3 regions of the Erwinia wuhanensis genome follow, and region 3 is predicted to be linked to each of the others. Evidence: predicted binding sites of a transcription regulator. Region 3 holds the regulator's gene; each other region holds the start of a gene.
What was found. The regulator Fur, encoded in region 3, represses iron uptake genes when iron is present. The targets are predictions, from matches to a motif close to ATAATAATGAGAACNACTATCAA.

Region 1 (5,629 bases), on a different contig from region 3:
CTCCCTGACCATCCGGCGAGCTTTGCTAAACTCAGTCCGTTAACGAAACAGAGGAAGAGAGCATGAAAATCAAAAGCTATGCAGCGATGGAAGCCGGTAAGGCCCTGGAGCTGTATGAGTATGATGCGCCGGAGCTGAGCGCCGAGGAAGTGGAAGTCGAAGTGGAATATTGCGGCGTCTGCCATTCCGATCTCTCAATGATCGATAACGAGTGGGGCATCTCACGCTATCCGACTATTGCCGGCCATGAAGTGATTGGTCGCGTGTCCGCCATGGGCGAAGCAGCGAAGTCCAAAGGGCTTTCCGTTGGCCAGCGCGTGGGCATTGGCTGGACGGCGAAAAGCTGTCAGCACTGCGACGCCTGTATCAATGGCGAGCAGGTTAACTGCGAGCAGGGTTCAATCCCTACCATTCTGAACAACGGCGGCTTTGCCGAGAAGCTTCGCGCCGACTGGCAATGGGTTATTCCGCTGCCGGAAAACCTGGACGCGGCGACCGCTGGCCCGCTGCTGTGCGGCGGCATCACCGTCTTTAAACCGCTGCTGATGAGCAACGTCACGGCGACCAGCCGCGTGGGCGTCATCGGCATTGGTGGCCTGGGCCATATCGCTATCAAGATCCTGCGCGCGATGGGCGCGGAAGTGGTGGCGTTCAGCTCCACGCCAGATAAAAAGCAGTCCATCCTGGAAATGGGCGCTGACGAGGTCATCAACAGCCGCGATCCGGAAGCGCTGAAAAGCCAGGCGGGCCGTTTCGATCTGATTATCAGCACTGTAGCAGTGGATCTGGACTGGAAACCTTACTTCGACGCGCTGGCGCCGCAGGGCAAATTCCACACCGTGGGCGCCGTGCTGAAACCGTTTGAAGTCTCCGCTTTCCAGCTAATTATGGGCGATAAAGCGTTGACCGGCTCGTCTACCGGTTCTCCGGGCCAGCTGCGCTCGCTGCTGAAGCTGGCGTCACGCCGCGATATCGCGCCGCGCGTGGAGTATTTCCCGATGTCAAAAATCAATGAAGCGCTGGATCACGTGCGCGCCGGTAAGGCGAACTATCGTGTGGTGCTGAAAGCGGATTTCTGATGCGGTCTTTTAGCTGCTGATATGCTGAACGGCGACCCTGCGGTCGCCGTTTTTTTTAGCCTGCCCTGGCCGGATACAACCATGATGTGTACTTAGCCCTGGCCTGCGTCCGTTTCAGTAAAAGCAGGGGTCTTCAGGCCGGTGGAGTAGGCTACCTTTTTTACTTTTTCCGGCGTGGTGGTCACTTTTACCGCCGGGATAGTGACACGCCCAAAGCCGAGCAGGGTAGGGACATAGCCGCCAACCTGGTGCTCGCCTGCGGGCAAATGCAGTTGCAGGCTCTGACCGCGGATCAGCGCGCCGGCATCTTTACCGTCCACTGTGACATAAACGGCAGAGCCGTCATCGGTACGGCTGGTGACGTGGGAAACGTCAACCTGAGTTGGCCCCGTGGAGAAATCTTCGGCCGAAACCACGGCCGGGCCTTTAAAGAAATCTTTAGCCGATGCCGTTATCGATGTTGTGGCCGGTTCATCTTTCTTGTGGCTGGTGCAGCCGGTCAGGGTTATGGCGGCCATCGCTACGGCCAGGGTGAAACGACAGATCATTATACCTCACTATCCTCTACGGCTTTTAAGGCGCTATTTTAGCGCCTGGCCGCGTCTGAAAACAGTCAGGTCTCTTCTTAAAATGTGCCTTATCGCATTTTTTAACCGGCGCAGACAAAGACCTGACGCGCCTGAGCAGGCAAGATCTCAGTTTTCCGATAATCGTGATGGATAAAAACCGGCTAACGGGAGTCATGATCGCACTTTAGTTACATCATACTAAAGGTACTGATAATAATTCCATACCTAAACTCCAGAGATAACACGCATTCATACAGGCTAAAACGCAGCTAAATCAGATACAGACTATCAGTAAGAAAGGCATTTTTTGCGGGTAAAGTGCCGCTTCGAATCAGGAACGAAGCGGCAAATGGCTTAACCTATCACCTTATTTCTTCCCGCCAGCGGCGCAATCGCCACCTGTAACAGGCTTAACGCAATCATAAACAGCAGCGGGGCCGACCAGCTGTCAAAATGCTCGTGCAGCACGCCGAAAACCAGCGGGCCCAGCGCGGCCAGACCGTAACCTACGCATTGTGCCATGCCTGATAAGCGCGAAGCCTGATGATGATCGCCCGAACGCAGACCAAACAGAGAAAGGCTTATCACCAAAGAGGCGCCCGCGCCCAGTCCGGCAATAATCAACCAAAACACGGCCAGGGCAGGGAACAGATAAAGGCCGCACAGCCCGGTAAAAATTGCCAGCGAAGCCAGCAGGGCGATAGCGCGCTGATCGGCCAGGCGTTTCAGCGCCCGCATACAGGCAAGATTGGCGACGATTGCCACAATCTGATAGAGAAACAGCAGCCAGCCGGCGGCAAACTGGCTGAATCCTTGCGCCTCAGCCCAGGGCGTAAACCACGCAATCAGCGTGTAAAAGGCCAGCGACTGCAATCCCATAAACAGCGAAACCTGCCAGCCTAATGCGGCACGCCACGGCGAGCGCAGCGTAGAAACCGCCAGCGGTGTGCGCGTCGTTTGTCGTTGCCGGGCGCGTTTCAGCAGCGGTAGCCAGGCCGCCAGCGCGATGGCCGCCGGGATCAGCCAAACGGCCAGCGAAAAAAACCAGCCCGCATTCGTTAACGATGCCAGCGGCACCGCGATACCGGAAGCCAGGCTGGCGGTAATCGACATGACACAGGCATAAAGACCGATATAGCGGGCGGAATGCCGGGCGAAATCACGCTTAATCAGCGGCGGCAGCAGCACGTTGGCGGCGGCAATACCACCGCTCAGGATCGCCGTGCCCAGCCATAGCGCAGCGCTGCTGCCGGCAATGCGCAGAGCGGAACCGGATAAGATCAGCCAGACCGCGAGCCACAGCGTTTTCTCCAGTCCAAAGCGATTGCCTGACCACGCTGCAGGTGGCGCGAGCAGGGCAAACATCATCAGCGGAATAAAATTAAGCAGGCCAGCGTCGGTAGCCGTCAGGCTAAAGGTCAGGCGAATATCTTCCAGCACCGGGCCAATCGACGTCAGGGGGGCGCGCAAACAGGCTGCGGTAAGCAGTAAAACAGTAAGGAAAAAACCGGAACGGGTAAAAATTGGGGACATTATCGACATCGCAAAAAGAGCAGGCGCGGCCCGCTGATTATGCGTTGGTTGACGTTAACGCTTACGCAACCGAGCTGGCCCGGCTGTCTGGGCGCTATGTTAACGGCTAAAAAGCGCCGTTGTAAACCTTTTCAGAATGCCCTTATGTAGCCGGTTTACCCGTCATGGCTTACGTCTTACAAAATCCTGAAAAGTTCATTAATAGTCTTTTACATAAGAAATAAAAAAAATTATAGTTCTCATTCGCATTTGTAGATGGCCGTATCATTCGGCGATCGCCGGGGTAGCAGCGTCGGTAAAAGCGTTCCATAAAACAAAAATCACAGTGGCTAAACGGCTCAGGCCGTTAATGACAAGATCGAGGTAGTGATGTTTTTTGCTCAGCACATTAACAGGGAAATCCGCCGGCACGGCGGCGTAGCCACTTCTTACTCCATCGTCGCCGCGCTGGTCGCCGTGGCGTTACAGATGCCTCAGGCAGCAGCGGCGGAAACCGCAGAACAAACGCTTACGGTGAGCGCCGCGTCAGATAATGTCACCGATACCTCCGCTACCGATTACAGCGTTCCCGTCACCTCTTCGGGCACCAAAATGCCGATGATTGCGCGCGATATTCCCCAGTCAGTCAGTATTATCAGCAAGCAGCGCATGGAAGATCAGCAGCTGCAATCGCTGGGCGATGTGTTGAACAATACAACGGGCGTGATGCAGTCCGTAGCGGATATGGATCGCCGCACCTATTACTCGCGTGGCTTCCTGATCGACAACTATATGGTCGATGGCATCCCGACCGTATTTGAAGGGCGCTGGAATCTGGGCGACGCCCAGTCTGATACGGCACTGTACGAGCGTATCGAAGTCGTACGTGGCGCAACCGGCCTGATGACCGGCGCGGGCAACCCTTCCGCCGCGGTCAATATGGTGCGCAAACATGCGGACAGCAAAACCGCGACGGGCGAGCTTTCCGCCACTTACGGCAGCTGGGACAAGCAGCGTTACGTAGCCGATCTCTCTTCGCCGCTGAGCGAATCCGGCAACGTACGAGGCCGTGTAGTTGCCGGTTATCAGGACAACAACAGCTTCGTTGAGCGCTACGGCGCCGAAAAGAAATTTATCTACGGCGTGGTGGATGCCGATCTGACCGATTACACCACGCTTTCCGTTGGCTATGAATACCAGCAAACCAACGCGGACAGCCCAACCTGGAGCGGCGTGCCTCGCTGGCATAGCGATGGATCGCCCACCGACTATCGTCGCGGCTATAACACGGCGCCAGAGTGGGCCTATAACGATAAAGAAAGCAAAAAGGTTTTTGTTAACCTGAAGCAGCGTTTTGACAATGGCTGGATGCTGACGCTAAACGGCACCCATAACGAAACCTTCCTTGACAGCCGTCAGCTCTATATCGACGGTTTCTTCGATAAGAACACCGGCGCGGGCGTCTCTTCCTATGCGGATTATCCGGTCGTAGGCGGCACCGGTTATAACACCGGTAAACGCAAGGTCGACTCGGTCGATACCTTCGCCAGCGGCCCTTATGAGCTGTTTGGTCGCCAGCACGAGCTGATGACGGGCATCAGCTACAGCAAGCAGAAGAACACTTATTACAGCGCTTTTGACAACATTTCCTCAGAGATGCTGGGCGATTTCAACAGCTATAACGGCCAATACCCGGAAACAGAATGGAGCGAGCGAACGCTCGCGCAGGAAGACGTGACGCGTCAGAAATCCGCCTATATGGCAACCCGTATTACCCTGGCCGATCCGCTGCATTTGATCCTCGGCGCGCGCTATACGCGCTGGAGCACCAATACGCTGACCCAGGATATGGAGAAAAACAATATCACGCCGTACGGCGGCCTGGTGTATGACATCAACGAAAACTGGTCAGCCTACGGCAGCTATACCTCGGTATTCCAGCCGCAGACCTATCGTGATATCAACGGCAGCTACCTGTCGCCGGTGGTTGGTAAAAACTACGAGGCAGGCCTGAAGTCTGACTGGATGAACAGCCGCCTCACGACCTCGCTGTCGGTGTTCCGCATCGAACAGGACAACGTAGCCCAGAGCACCGGACAGATCATTGCCGGATCGACCGATACCGCCTACGTAGGCAAATCGGGCACCGTGAGCCGCGGGATTGAATTTGAAGTGAACGGCGCGCTGACCGATAACTGGCAAATGACCGTGGGCGGTACCCGTTATGTAGCGGAAGACAGCGAAGACGAAGCGGTTAACCCTCAGCTGCCGCGCACGTCGCTGAAGCTGTTCACCAGCTATCGTCTGCCGTCGCTCCAGGCGCTGACGGTCGGCGGCGGCGTAAACTGGCAGACGCACGTCTGGCAGGATGTGCCCGCGCCGGAAGGCAACGGCACCTGGCACGCGGAGCAGGGCAGCTATGCGCTGGTGAACCTGTTCAGCCGCTATGAGGTGACTAAGCAGCTGACG
Region 2 (5,629 bases), on a different contig from region 3:
ATGTTGTTTACCGGAGTAATTCAGCGCGCGCGCGGCCAAAACGGCGATCGTTGGGCGGATGCGTTTGCCTCCACCGCTGATGATGTAGTAACCCAGCTGATTGATGAGGGAAACCTCAGAATTCAACTGCTCGAGTATGGTTGCATTGACGTCCGCCATGTCCTGCGCGGTGAGTTCGTTTATCTGTTCTAAGTTCATCAGTCTTTTCAGCTATTGCCCACTTTGCGGCTATGATAAGCGTCTTTACCCGTGCCTGCGGCATGTAATGTATAACAGATTGTACTTGAAAATGGCGACTGTGAAACATTTGGCTGTGCTTTGCGTTTTTTTTCTGCAATACCCGCTACCTGGCACTTGTCATCGCGTGCGAAGTTGCGTAGAATTCGCGCCCTATTGTGAATATTTATAGCGCAGCCTGAACTCAAGACGGCAAGCGCGAGAGCGGAGTTTATATGTACGCGGTTTTCCAAAGTGGTGGTAAACAACACCGAGTGAGCGAAGGTCAGACCGTTCGCCTGGAAAAGCTGGACATCGCAACCGGCGAAACGATTGAATTCGACCAGGTTCTGATGATTGCCAACGGCGAAGAAGTAACGATCGGCGCACCTTTAGTTTCAGGCGGCGTGATCAAAGCAGAAATTATTGCTCACGGTCGTGGCGACAAAATTAAGATTGTTAAGTTTCGTCGTCGTAAACACTACCGTAAGCAGCAGGGTCACCGTCAGTGGTTCACTGATGTGAAGATCACTGGCATCAGCGCCTAAGAGGAGATCTGACAAATGGCACATAAAAAGGCTGGCGGTTCCACTCGAAATGGCCGCGATTCCAACGCAAAACGCCTGGGCGTTAAGCGTTTCGGTGGCGAAAGCGTTCTGGCAGGTAGCATCATCGTTCGTCAGCGTGGCACCAAATTCCACGCGGGCACCAACGTAGGCTGCGGCCGTGACCACACCCTGTTTGCTACGGCAAACGGCAAGGTCCTGTTTGAAGTGAAAGGCCCGAACAACCGTAAATACATCAGCATCGTTGCTGAGTAAGGTTTTCGTGCCTGAAGGCGGTACCTGATACCGCTTTCAGCAGCGAATCAAAAAGCCCCGCTATGATTGCGGGGCTTTTTACATTCTGCATCTGGCGCGCCAATCAGGTTGCCAGTAAAACCCTTTGCTGTACACTTTGTATTCAGCTGCATGATGTCTTAAGGCGGATCCCCTGTCTGGAAATGACGCGAGGGCTGCGCCCCCGGACAGCCGTCATAAGGCCTGCGAGCCACGACGGATCATCCTGCCAGCAGCGGGCAAATGATTTACGGAGAAGTAACATGAAGTTTGTTGATGAAGCGACGATCCTCGTTGCTGCGGGTGATGGCGGCAATGGCTGCGTCAGTTTCCGTCGTGAGAAATATATTCCCAGAGGCGGCCCGGACGGCGGCGATGGTGGTGATGGCGGCGACGTCTATATGCAGGCCGACGAGAACCTGAACACCCTTATCGATTATCGCTTTGAAAAATCTTTCCGTGCCGAGCGCGGGCAGAACGGTCAGAGCCGCGACTGCACCGGTAAACGCGGTAAAGACATTATTATTAAAGTGCCGGTCGGCACCCGTATCATCGATCAGGGCACTGGCGAAACGCTGGGCGATATGATGAAGCACGGTCAGCTGCAAATGGTCGCGAAAGGCGGCTGGCACGGCCTGGGGAACACCCGCTTTAAATCTTCCGTTAACCGTACGCCTCGTCAGAAAACTATGGGAACGCCGGGCGAGAAGCGCGATCTGCAGCTGGAGCTGATGCTGCTGGCCGACGTCGGAATGCTGGGCCTGCCGAACGCGGGTAAATCCACCTTTATCCGCGCCGTTTCCGCCGCGAAGCCTAAAGTAGCCGACTATCCGTTTACCACCCTGGTACCTAGCCTGGGCGTGGTGCGTATGGACAGCGAGCAAAGCTTTGTGATCGCCGACATTCCGGGCCTGATTGAAGGCGCTTCTGACGGCGCAGGTCTGGGTATTCGTTTCCTTAAGCACCTTGAGCGCTGCCGCGTGCTGCTGCACACCATCGACCTGGCGCCAATTGATGAAACCGATCCGGTAGAAAACGCCCGCATCATTCTGGGCGAGCTGGAAAAATACAGCGAGAAGCTTTTTAATAAGCCTCGCTGGCTGGTTTTCAACAAGGTCGACCTGCTGGATCAGGAAGAAGCGGAATCCCGTGCGAAATCCATTGCCGATGCGCTGGGCTGGACGGATAAATACTATCTGATTTCTGCCGCCAACCGCGTTGGCGTAACGCCGCTTTGCTGGGACGTGATGTCCTTCCTGAACGCCAATCCAAAAGAGGCGGAAGTGGAAGAGAAGCAGCCGGAAAAAGTGGAGTTCATGTGGGACGACTATCATCGCCAGCAGCTGGAAGAAGCTGAAACGGCGGTAGAAGAAGACGATGACTGGGACGACGACTGGGATGACGAAGACGACGAAGGCGTCGAAATCATCTACCAGCGTTAATCCCTGAAGGGCGCCAATTGGCGCCCTTTCTGTTATGGGAACCGCACGGAGTACCGATGGCAGTCTCACTGAGCAGGAACCCAGCTTCATGAGCGTTGACCTTCGCAGCAGTAATTATTTCTTCCCGCTAATAAAGATAATCATTATCATCTGCTCTATCCGATCCTTCGCGAAGCCCCGCGCTTTGCCCCGTCTGAATGAGTTGATCCATGCGTACTCCCATCCGAATGTTTCCCCTGATAATTTTTGCTCTCTCGCTGCTGTCGAGCGGTGCAGCGCGTGCCGAAGAAGGCTGGCCACGGCATATCACCAGCGTTAAGGGCGAAATGGTGCTAAAGAAGCAGCCTGAACGGATTGTCTCTACCAGCGTGACGCTGACCGGCTCGCTGCTGGCGATAGACGCGCCGGTTATCGCCAGCGGTGCCACCATGCCAGGCCATCGTATCGCCGACGGCCAGGGATTTTTCCGTCAGTGGGGGAACGTGGCGGCGGCGAAGGGCGTTAAGCGCCTTTACAGCGGCGAACCTAACCTTGAAGCGATTGCCGCAGAAAATCCGGATCTGATTATCGTCAGCGCGACGGGGAACGACTCCGCGCTGCCGTTTTACGATCGTCTGGCCGCGCTGGCGCCGACGCTGGTCGTTAACTACGACGATAAAAGCTGGCAGGAAGTAGAGCGCGTGCTGGCGCAGGCCACAGGCAAAGAAACCGAGGCGGAGGCATCGATTCAACGCTACGCGCAGCGGGAGAAAGAGGTCAAAGCGAAGCTGCAACTGCCGCCGCAGCCCGTCTCCGCGCTGGTTTATAATCCTCATATCCATCTGGTCAATCTCTGGACGCCGGAATCTGCCCAGGGAAAACTACTGGGATCGCTGGGCTTTACCCTGGCTGAGCCGACGGCCGTGGTACGCCAGGCCAGCCAGCGCCTTAAGCGTCGTGATATTATTCCCATAAGCGGAGAAAATCTGGTCACCGGCCTGACGGGGCGGTCCGTGCTGATGTTTGCCGCAGGTGATAAAGAGCAGGCGGCGCTGCTGGCCGAGCCGCTGGTCGCCAACTCCCCGGCGGTAAAAAACAGGCAGGTTTATGCGCTGGGCGAAGACAGCTTCCGGCTGGACTACTACAGCGCCAACAATGTCCTGACCCGCCTGGAACAGCTGTTTTCCGGCAAATAGTTTTTCATGCCTTCGCGTCCGCGAAGGCATCCGCTCTCCGCTGCGTTTTCCTGCCTGCTCACAAAATCATCACGCTAATAAGAATACGACAAACAATCGAATTGATAATTGTTTGCATTTGAAATAATGTATGGCCGCCTGGTCAGAGACGCCCGTGCGTACCGCAAACCAGGCGTGGGCGGACAGCAACGCCTGTTTATTTATCTACTTGCCTCTGTAGAGACTGGCGGAGGCGGATCTACAGGGAATGAGAACGTTGAACACATTATCAAGACTCTCACTGGCAATTTTGCTTGGCCTGGGCGCAATGGCAGGCGCAACGGCGGACGATAGCACCCAAACTAACGCTGAAGCAGGGGCGCCCGCGGCGGCGGCCTCCGGCGGACATGTCGATGCGGAAGGCGGCACCCTGATGGTCACGGCGGAGCAGCAGAACTTGCAGGCGCCGGGCGTATCCACCATCACCGCCGAGGAAATCAAAAAACGTCCGCCTTCACGCGATCTTTCTGAAATCATCCGTACCATGCCGGGCGTTAACCTTACCGGCAACTCCACCAGCGGCCAGCGCGGCAATAATCGTCAGATCGACATTCGCGGTATGGGGCCAGAAAATACGCTGATCCTGATCGACGGAATGCCGGTCGCCAGCCGCAACTCGGTACGTCTGGGCTGGCGCGGCGAACGCGACACGCGTGGCGATACCAACTGGGTGCCGCCGGAAATGGTTGACCATATCGAAGTGATCCGCGGCCCGGCGGCGGCACGCTATGGCAACGGCGCGGCGGGCGGCGTGGTGAATATCATCACCAAACAGACCGGCAACGAGTGGCACGGCAGCTGGAACACCTACCTGAATATGCCGGAGCATAAATCCGAAGGCTCCACCAAACGCTCTAACTTCTCTTTGAGCGGCCCGATGGGCGATGATGTCAGCTTCTCGCTGTGGGGCAACCTGAGCAAGACGCAGGCGGACGCGCAGTTTATTAACGAAGGTCATCAGTCGCTGCGCACCGGCACCTATGCCGATACCGTTCCGGCGGGACGCGAAGGCGTGGTGAATAAAGATATACACGGTAAGCTGCGCTGGGAGTTTGCGACCAATCAGAACCTGGAGTTCAGCGCGGGCTACAGCCGTCAGGGTAATCTCTATGCAGGCGATACCCAAAACACCAATACCAGCGCGCTGGTGCAGAGCAAATACGGCGACGAAACCAACCGCCTTTATCGTCAGGACTATGCGGTCACCTGGACCGGCGTCTGGGATAATGGCGTCAGCACGCGCAGCTATGCTCAGTATGAGAATACGCGCAACTCGCGGATGAACGAAGGACTGGCAGGCGGTACGGAAGGGATCTTCTCAGACAGCGGGTTCTCCACTATCGAGCTCAACGACGTGCTGCTGCACAGCGAAGTCAGCGTGCCCTTTGAGTTTCTGGTTAACCAGACCGCGACGTTTGGCGCCGAATGGAACCAGCAGCATATGAAGGATGGCGCCTCTAATACTCAGGCGCTCTCTGGCGGCGCTATCGACGGCATCAGCAGCAGCAACCGCAGCCCTTACTCCTCGGCAGAAATCTTCTCGCTGTTTGCGGAAGACAATATGGAACTGACCGACAGCACCACGCTGGTGCCGGGGCTGCGCTTCGATCATCACAGCATCGTCGGCAATAACTGGAGCCCGTCGCTGAATCTTTCGCAGATCCTGGCGGACGACTTTACGCTGAAGCTGGGGATCGCCAGAGCCTATAAAGCGCCGAGCCTCTACCAAACCAACCCGAACTACGTGCTTTACAGCCGTGGTCAGGGCTGTGCCGACAGCGCTGGCGCCTGCTACCTGATGGGTAACGACGACCTTAAAGCCGAAACCAGCATCAATAAAGAAGTGGGCGTGGAGTATAAGCATGAGGGCTATCAGGCCGGTTTGACCTGGTTCCGCAACGACTACCGCGACAAGATC
Region 3 (5,629 bases):
CGGCCTGTGTTGGTGTTGGTGATCACCCAATACGGCGTGCCGGGAATATGCTGCGGCTTGGTATGGGTGCCGTTCTGTACCAGGGTTTGCTGATTGCCTGCAAAGTAGACGCGCGTACGACCATGCAGTGACTCGGTCGCCGCGGCAAATGCTTTGGGATCCAGATTGTATAAAGTCGACAGGATCAGCATAAAACGGTTTACCGCTTTTTTCTGCTCCGCATACTCGTCCGACAGCAGCAGCTCGCGCACGGCGCGAACGCGATCCTGCGGGCGAGACGTCTCTTTCACCACGGTTTCCTGTACGCTGGCGACAGGCGCGGGCGCAGCCGTAACAGCAGGTGCCTTCGGCGCTGCCTGACCAGCAGAAAATTTCAGCATACGACGTAAAATGTCGGAGGCGCTTTCACCAATATGCTGAGTGTGGCTGGCGATATAACGGTAGAGCTCTTCGTCGACTTCAATAGTTTTCATCTTGATCCAGTACGATTATTGCTGATAAGAGCCGGTTAGCGACCTGTTTTACCCAGGCGCGGACGGACCAGCTCTAACACGAGGATTATAAAGTTAAATCCTGCCGGGTTGTAGCGCCAGCCCCAATTGCGGACAAAAGTCGGAATATGCCGTAAAAAGATCGGGTCTGTCGCGGCGGCAGAAAATCGCTGTTTTATGATAACCTAACCCCTCGTTTCCTCCGTAAGAAGTTTGCCATGAAATTGAATTTCCGCCTGCAATCTGAACAAACGACCGTTTCTGACGCGCCCGTGGTGCTTATTCACGGCCTTTTCGGCAACCTGGATAACCTTGGGGTGCTGGCGCGCGACCTGAAAGCGGATCGCCGCATTATTCAGGTGGACGTCCGAAATCATGGCCTTTCGCCGAGGTCGGATGAAATAAGCTATGCCGCAATGGCGCGCGACGTGCTGGAAACGCTGGATGAGCTTGATGCCGACCGGTTTGATATTATAGGCCATTCCATGGGCGGGAAAATCGCCATGACGCTGGCTTCCCTTGCCCCGGAACGCGTCGGGCAGCTGGTGGTTATCGATATTGCGCCGGTGGCCTACCGGGAACGCCATCACGACGCGATTTTCGCCGCGCTGGCCGCCGTCAGCGAAGCGGGCATTACCCGCCGGAGCGAAGCCGCCGCGCTGATGCGTCAGACCATAGAGGAAGAAGGCGTCATTCAGTTTCTGCTTAAATCGTTTCAGGACGGCGAATGGCGTTTCAACGTGCCGGCGCTCTGGCAGCACTACGATCGGATTATCGGCTGGGAAACGCTGCCCGCCTGGCCACATCCCACGCTGTTTATTCGGGGCGAACATTCGCCTTATCTACAGGAAGCGTATCGTGACGCGCTGCTGGCCCAGTTCCCTGCCGCCCGCGCCCACGTGATTACCGGCGCGGGTCACTGGGCGCATGCCGAGAAACCTGATGCCGTTTTGCGCGCCATCCGCCGTTTTTTTGCCCTGTGAAAACAAATGTTTCAGTAAAAGGCTAAATAATTGTCGTCGCGACTTTCGCTGGGGTATGATGGCGCGCTAAAATTTGTCGACGGCACCGGCCGCAAACGCTAACGGCTCAATCCATCAGAACTCCAGCCTTCAGTATCACGATTCTATGGCAAAAGAAAACACGGACCGCACCACGATCGATCTGTTCGCAGACGAGCGTCGACCGGGACGACCCAAAACCAATCCACTGGCACGTGATGAGCAGTTGCGCATTAACAAACGCAACCAGCTTAAGCGTGATAAAGTGCGCGGGCTGAAGCGCGTAGAACTGAAAATGAACAGTGACGCAGTTGACGCCCTGAACCAGCTCGCCGAGCAGCGTAATATGAGCCGCAGCGAACTGATAGAAGAGATGGTCATGGCGCAGTTAGCCAGGCCTGAGCGCTGAAGCACGCGCTACGGTAAAGCACAAAGCGACAAATGCAGGCGGATTAGCCGTTTATCCCCCTGTTGCTGTCTGCTATTATTGCCCTTAACATTTTCAGGCTAGCCGCCGCATATCATTAAGTTTCAAGAGGTTATTAAACTCATGGCAATCGTAGGCATTTTCTTTGGCAGCGATACGGGCAATACGGAAAACATTGCAAAAATGATCCAGAAGCAGCTCGGTAAAGAGGTGGCTGAAGTTCATGATATCGCTAAAAGCAGCAAAGAAGACCTTGAAGCCTTTGATATTTTGCTGCTGGGCATCCCGACCTGGTACTACGGTGAAGCGCAGTGCGACTGGGATGATTTCTTCCCTACGCTGGAAGAGATCGACTTCAACGGCAAGCTGGTCGCGCTGTTTGGCTGCGGCGATCAGGAAGATTACGCGGAATATTTCTGCGACGCGATGGGCACCATTCGCGACATTATCGAGCCTAACGGCGCGGTGATCGTCGGCCACTGGCCGACAGAAGGCTATGATTTCGAGGCCTCTAAAGGCCTGGCGGACGATACCCATTTCCTTGGCCTGGCCATTGATGAAGATCGCCAGCCGGAGCTGACCAACGAACGCGTTGAAAAGTGGGTCAAACAGATTTCTGACGAGCTTCAGCTCCAGGATATTCTCGAAGCGTGATAGCATTGGCCCGCTGTACGAATCCACAGCGGGCCAATGGTTTTTCCTATAGAAGTGATAGATACATATTTGTAACTTTTACCGTCAAAACGGTAGAATAGCACTGCTCCGCCTCCGCTTCTGCGGCGCCGAAAACCAGGCAGAGCGAACTGACAACCCAGCGTAAATGGGTGCTTGCTTTTCCGGACGTAACGACTTCTTATCCTTACATCCCCTGATGGTTTTGCATCTCCGCTGTGGTTTCTTCAAGGCATCGGTTCTATAATGAGACGCTCAGCTTTTGCGTCGACCGATGCTCACGGCTTCTCAGCCACTTAGTGACCAGCAAAGTAACAGGACAATATCCGCATGACTGACAATAACACCGCATTAAAGAAGGCCGGCCTGAAAGTCACGCTTCCTCGACTGAAAATTCTGGAAGTGCTTCAGGAACCAGAGTGCCATCACGTCAGTGCGGAAGATTTGTATAAACGCCTGATCGACATGGGCGAAGAGATTGGCCTGGCGACGGTTTACCGCGTTCTGAACCAGTTTGACGATGCGGGGATCGTGACCCGTCATAACTTCGAAGGCGGCAAGTCCGTGTTTGAACTGACCCAGCAGCAGCATCACGATCACCTGATCTGCCTGGACTGCGGCAAAGTAATCGAATTCAGCGACGAGTCTATTGAATCCCGCCAGCGTGATATTGCGACGAAGCACGGTATCAAACTCAGCAACCACAGCCTCTATCTTTACGGCCACTGCGCCACCGGCGACTGCCGTGAAGACGACACGCTGCACGATAAGTAATCGATTTCAATAAAAAACCGGCGATCGCTCGCCGGTTTTTTTTTTGCCTGCGCCCCGCCTATTTCAGGCTTTCCACGCGGCTGAAGCGCTTGCCGTCGCTACTGACGGCGCGGATCAACACCTCGCCGGAAACCGACGGACGGGCGCTGTCATGATAGCGCTGCCAGCTGTTGCCACCGTCCAGCGAGTAGTCAATAGCCACGCCCGGCAGGGCGATATTGGCTGCCAGCTTGCCCGCGACAAGACGTGCGCCCGGCTGCGGCAGACGATAGTGGATCCCGGCTTTATCCATTTTCGGCAGCTCGCGCTGGCCCAGCAGGTTTGCATAACGCTGCCAGTCCTTATTCAACGCCGCCCGATCGACATGCCGCGTTTGGCCGCCTTTATACTCACGTCCGGCCTGGTAAGTCTGCTCCCAGGCAGCACGATGCCAGCCGCGCTCCGCCACGGCCAGCGCGCGTGGGAAAATCATCCATTCCATCTGCTCGTCGGTACGTACGGTTTCGCTCCAGAGCTGGGCTGAAATCCCATACACGCCCGGCCAGGGCTTATCGGATTTAGCATCAAAGAAGTTACCGTCGCGATCCACCGATGTCTCTGCATTCTGCGGCATATTGTCCGGCGCGAAGCTGAACATTTTGCGCTCGTCGTTGAAGCGGGTGCCCCAGTAATAGCCTCTTTCCAGCGGATTGACCTCATAAGGGAAATCCATATAGAGATAGTCCGGGTTGGAGACGGTGACTTCGTAGCCTTTGTTAGCCCAGTCGTTAACGGTGTCAAAGCCGCCCCAGAAAAGCGTGTCCCAGAAATTAACGCCGATGCGCCTGGTCGCAAAGTCTTTAGCGCTCTTCGCATCCTTCAGGCCATCCTGCCACGCCTGCATCTTTTCAATACCGTGCGCGTTTACCCGCTCGCTGACCTTTTTGCCAAAGTAGCTGGGCAGATGATCCATATCCGCGACCTTGCCCGATTTCACCAACGCCTGACAAACCTGCGATTTCGCCCAGGGTTTATCTTCCTTGCTCAAATCGACCCTGCCCTTGCCTGCTTCGGGACTGGCCGCATCGGTATAGCCAACGCCCAGGCGGATGTTTTTCGCCTCGTCGCCGCCAAAGTGCCAGGTGGTTAACGGCGCGCCTGCCGCCTGATGCATCGCCTGAATTTCACTAATCACCTTATCAACAAAACGCATGGAGGAATCCAGGCAGGGATTCAGATAGCTGGTGCGATCGTAAAACTGTACGGAGGTGGTGTTCGAAGTATCGGTTGGATCGACCAGGCGATACTCGTTTGCCTCTTTGGTCTTACCCTCTTTCATCAGCCGGTTGTAGCGGGCTTCCATAGAAATCACCGCCGCCCTGGCATGAGCAGGCATATCGATTTCCGGGATGACTTCGATGCCGCGCGCTTTGGCATAGCGCAGGATAGCAATGTAGTCGTCGCGGGTCAGATAGCCATTGCCCTGCGCGTCGGCGAAAGGCCCGGATCCCAGCTGCGGCAGCAGACAGCGCTGCTCCGTCAGATCGTGGCAGCGTCTGGCACCAATATCAGTCAGCTCCGGCAGGCCGGGGATCTCAATACGCCAGCCTTCATCATCGCTCAGATGAAAATGGAATTTATTGAGTTTAACCGCCGCCATCTGATCCAGCAGGCGCAGCACCGCCTCTTTGCTGTGGAAGTTACGGCCGATATCGAGAAAAATACCGCGATAGGCCATGCGGGGCGCATCGGTGACGTCCAGGGTAGCGATCTTTTGTTCGCCGCTGGCCGGCAGCAGCGACAGGATGGACATCATGCCGTAGTAGATGCCCGCCTCGTCAAAACCTTCTACCTGCGCTTCCTGCGCGCGGACGCTCAGCCTGTAGGCGCCGGAAACCGCCTCGTTGCCCGTGAAAGCGGCGGGTGCAAGCCTGCTTTTAATCACGTAGCCCTGCCCATTTTCTGCCAGACTCAGCAGCGCAAAACGATCCCTTACCGCTTCTGCAGAATCGGCGTTAAGCCCGGTCAGCTCGAATTGCACGCCCCGGCTTAAATCGGCATCTTCTGCATGAAGGGTAGTATGCAGCGGCGTCGGCAGGATCTGTCCGCGCAGCGCTTCGCCAGCGAGCTGCGCCGTATCACTGTTTTTTTCAAAGCGGCTGACAGGCGTCATCAACACGTTGCGATCGTCGGCCGTCCGCTTCCAGTAGTTATCCATTGGCGAGACAAACGAGGTCAGATCTTCCGTATCGGTGCTGGCAATGATTTTAGGCTGGGCGTTTTCA

Region 1: a site for Fur is predicted at 3,408-3,430, ahead of fhuE (ferric-rhodotorulic acid/ferric-coprogen receptor FhuE). Genes of this name have one in related genera too.
Region 2: a site for Fur is predicted at 2,625-2,647, ahead of fepB (Fe2+-enterobactin ABC transporter substrate-binding protein). Genes of this name have one in related genera too.

The regions. Positions count from the first base shown of each region.
Region 1 covers NZ_JAUJUH010000001.1:396,333-401,961, forward strand. The annotation lists gene ahr (NADPH-dependent aldehyde reductase Ahr) at 63-1,079, shown strand; gene QZH36_RS01795 (hypothetical protein) at 1,172-1,627, opposite strand; gene QZH36_RS01800 (CynX/NimT family MFS transporter) at 2,003-3,190, opposite strand; gene fhuE (ferric-rhodotorulic acid/ferric-coprogen receptor FhuE) at 3,551-5,629, shown strand, end outside.
Region 2 covers NZ_JAUJUH010000003.1:74,810-80,438, forward strand. The annotation lists gene ispB (octaprenyl diphosphate synthase) at 1-198, opposite strand, end outside; gene rplU (50S ribosomal protein L21) at 453-764, shown strand; gene rpmA (50S ribosomal protein L27) at 780-1,037, shown strand; gene cgtA (Obg family GTPase CgtA) at 1,319-2,497, shown strand; gene fepB (Fe2+-enterobactin ABC transporter substrate-binding protein) at 2,707-3,672, shown strand; gene QZH36_RS08150 (TonB-dependent siderophore receptor) at 3,929-5,629, shown strand, end outside.
Region 3 covers NZ_JAUJUH010000002.1:401,329-406,957, forward strand. The annotation lists gene seqA (replication initiation negative regulator SeqA) at 1-473, opposite strand, end outside; gene ybfF (esterase) at 710-1,474, shown strand; gene ybfE (LexA regulated protein) at 1,620-1,901, shown strand; gene fldA (flavodoxin FldA) at 2,043-2,573, shown strand; gene fur (ferric iron uptake transcriptional regulator) at 2,922-3,365, shown strand; gene QZH36_RS06360 (beta-N-acetylhexosaminidase) at 3,424-5,629, opposite strand, start outside.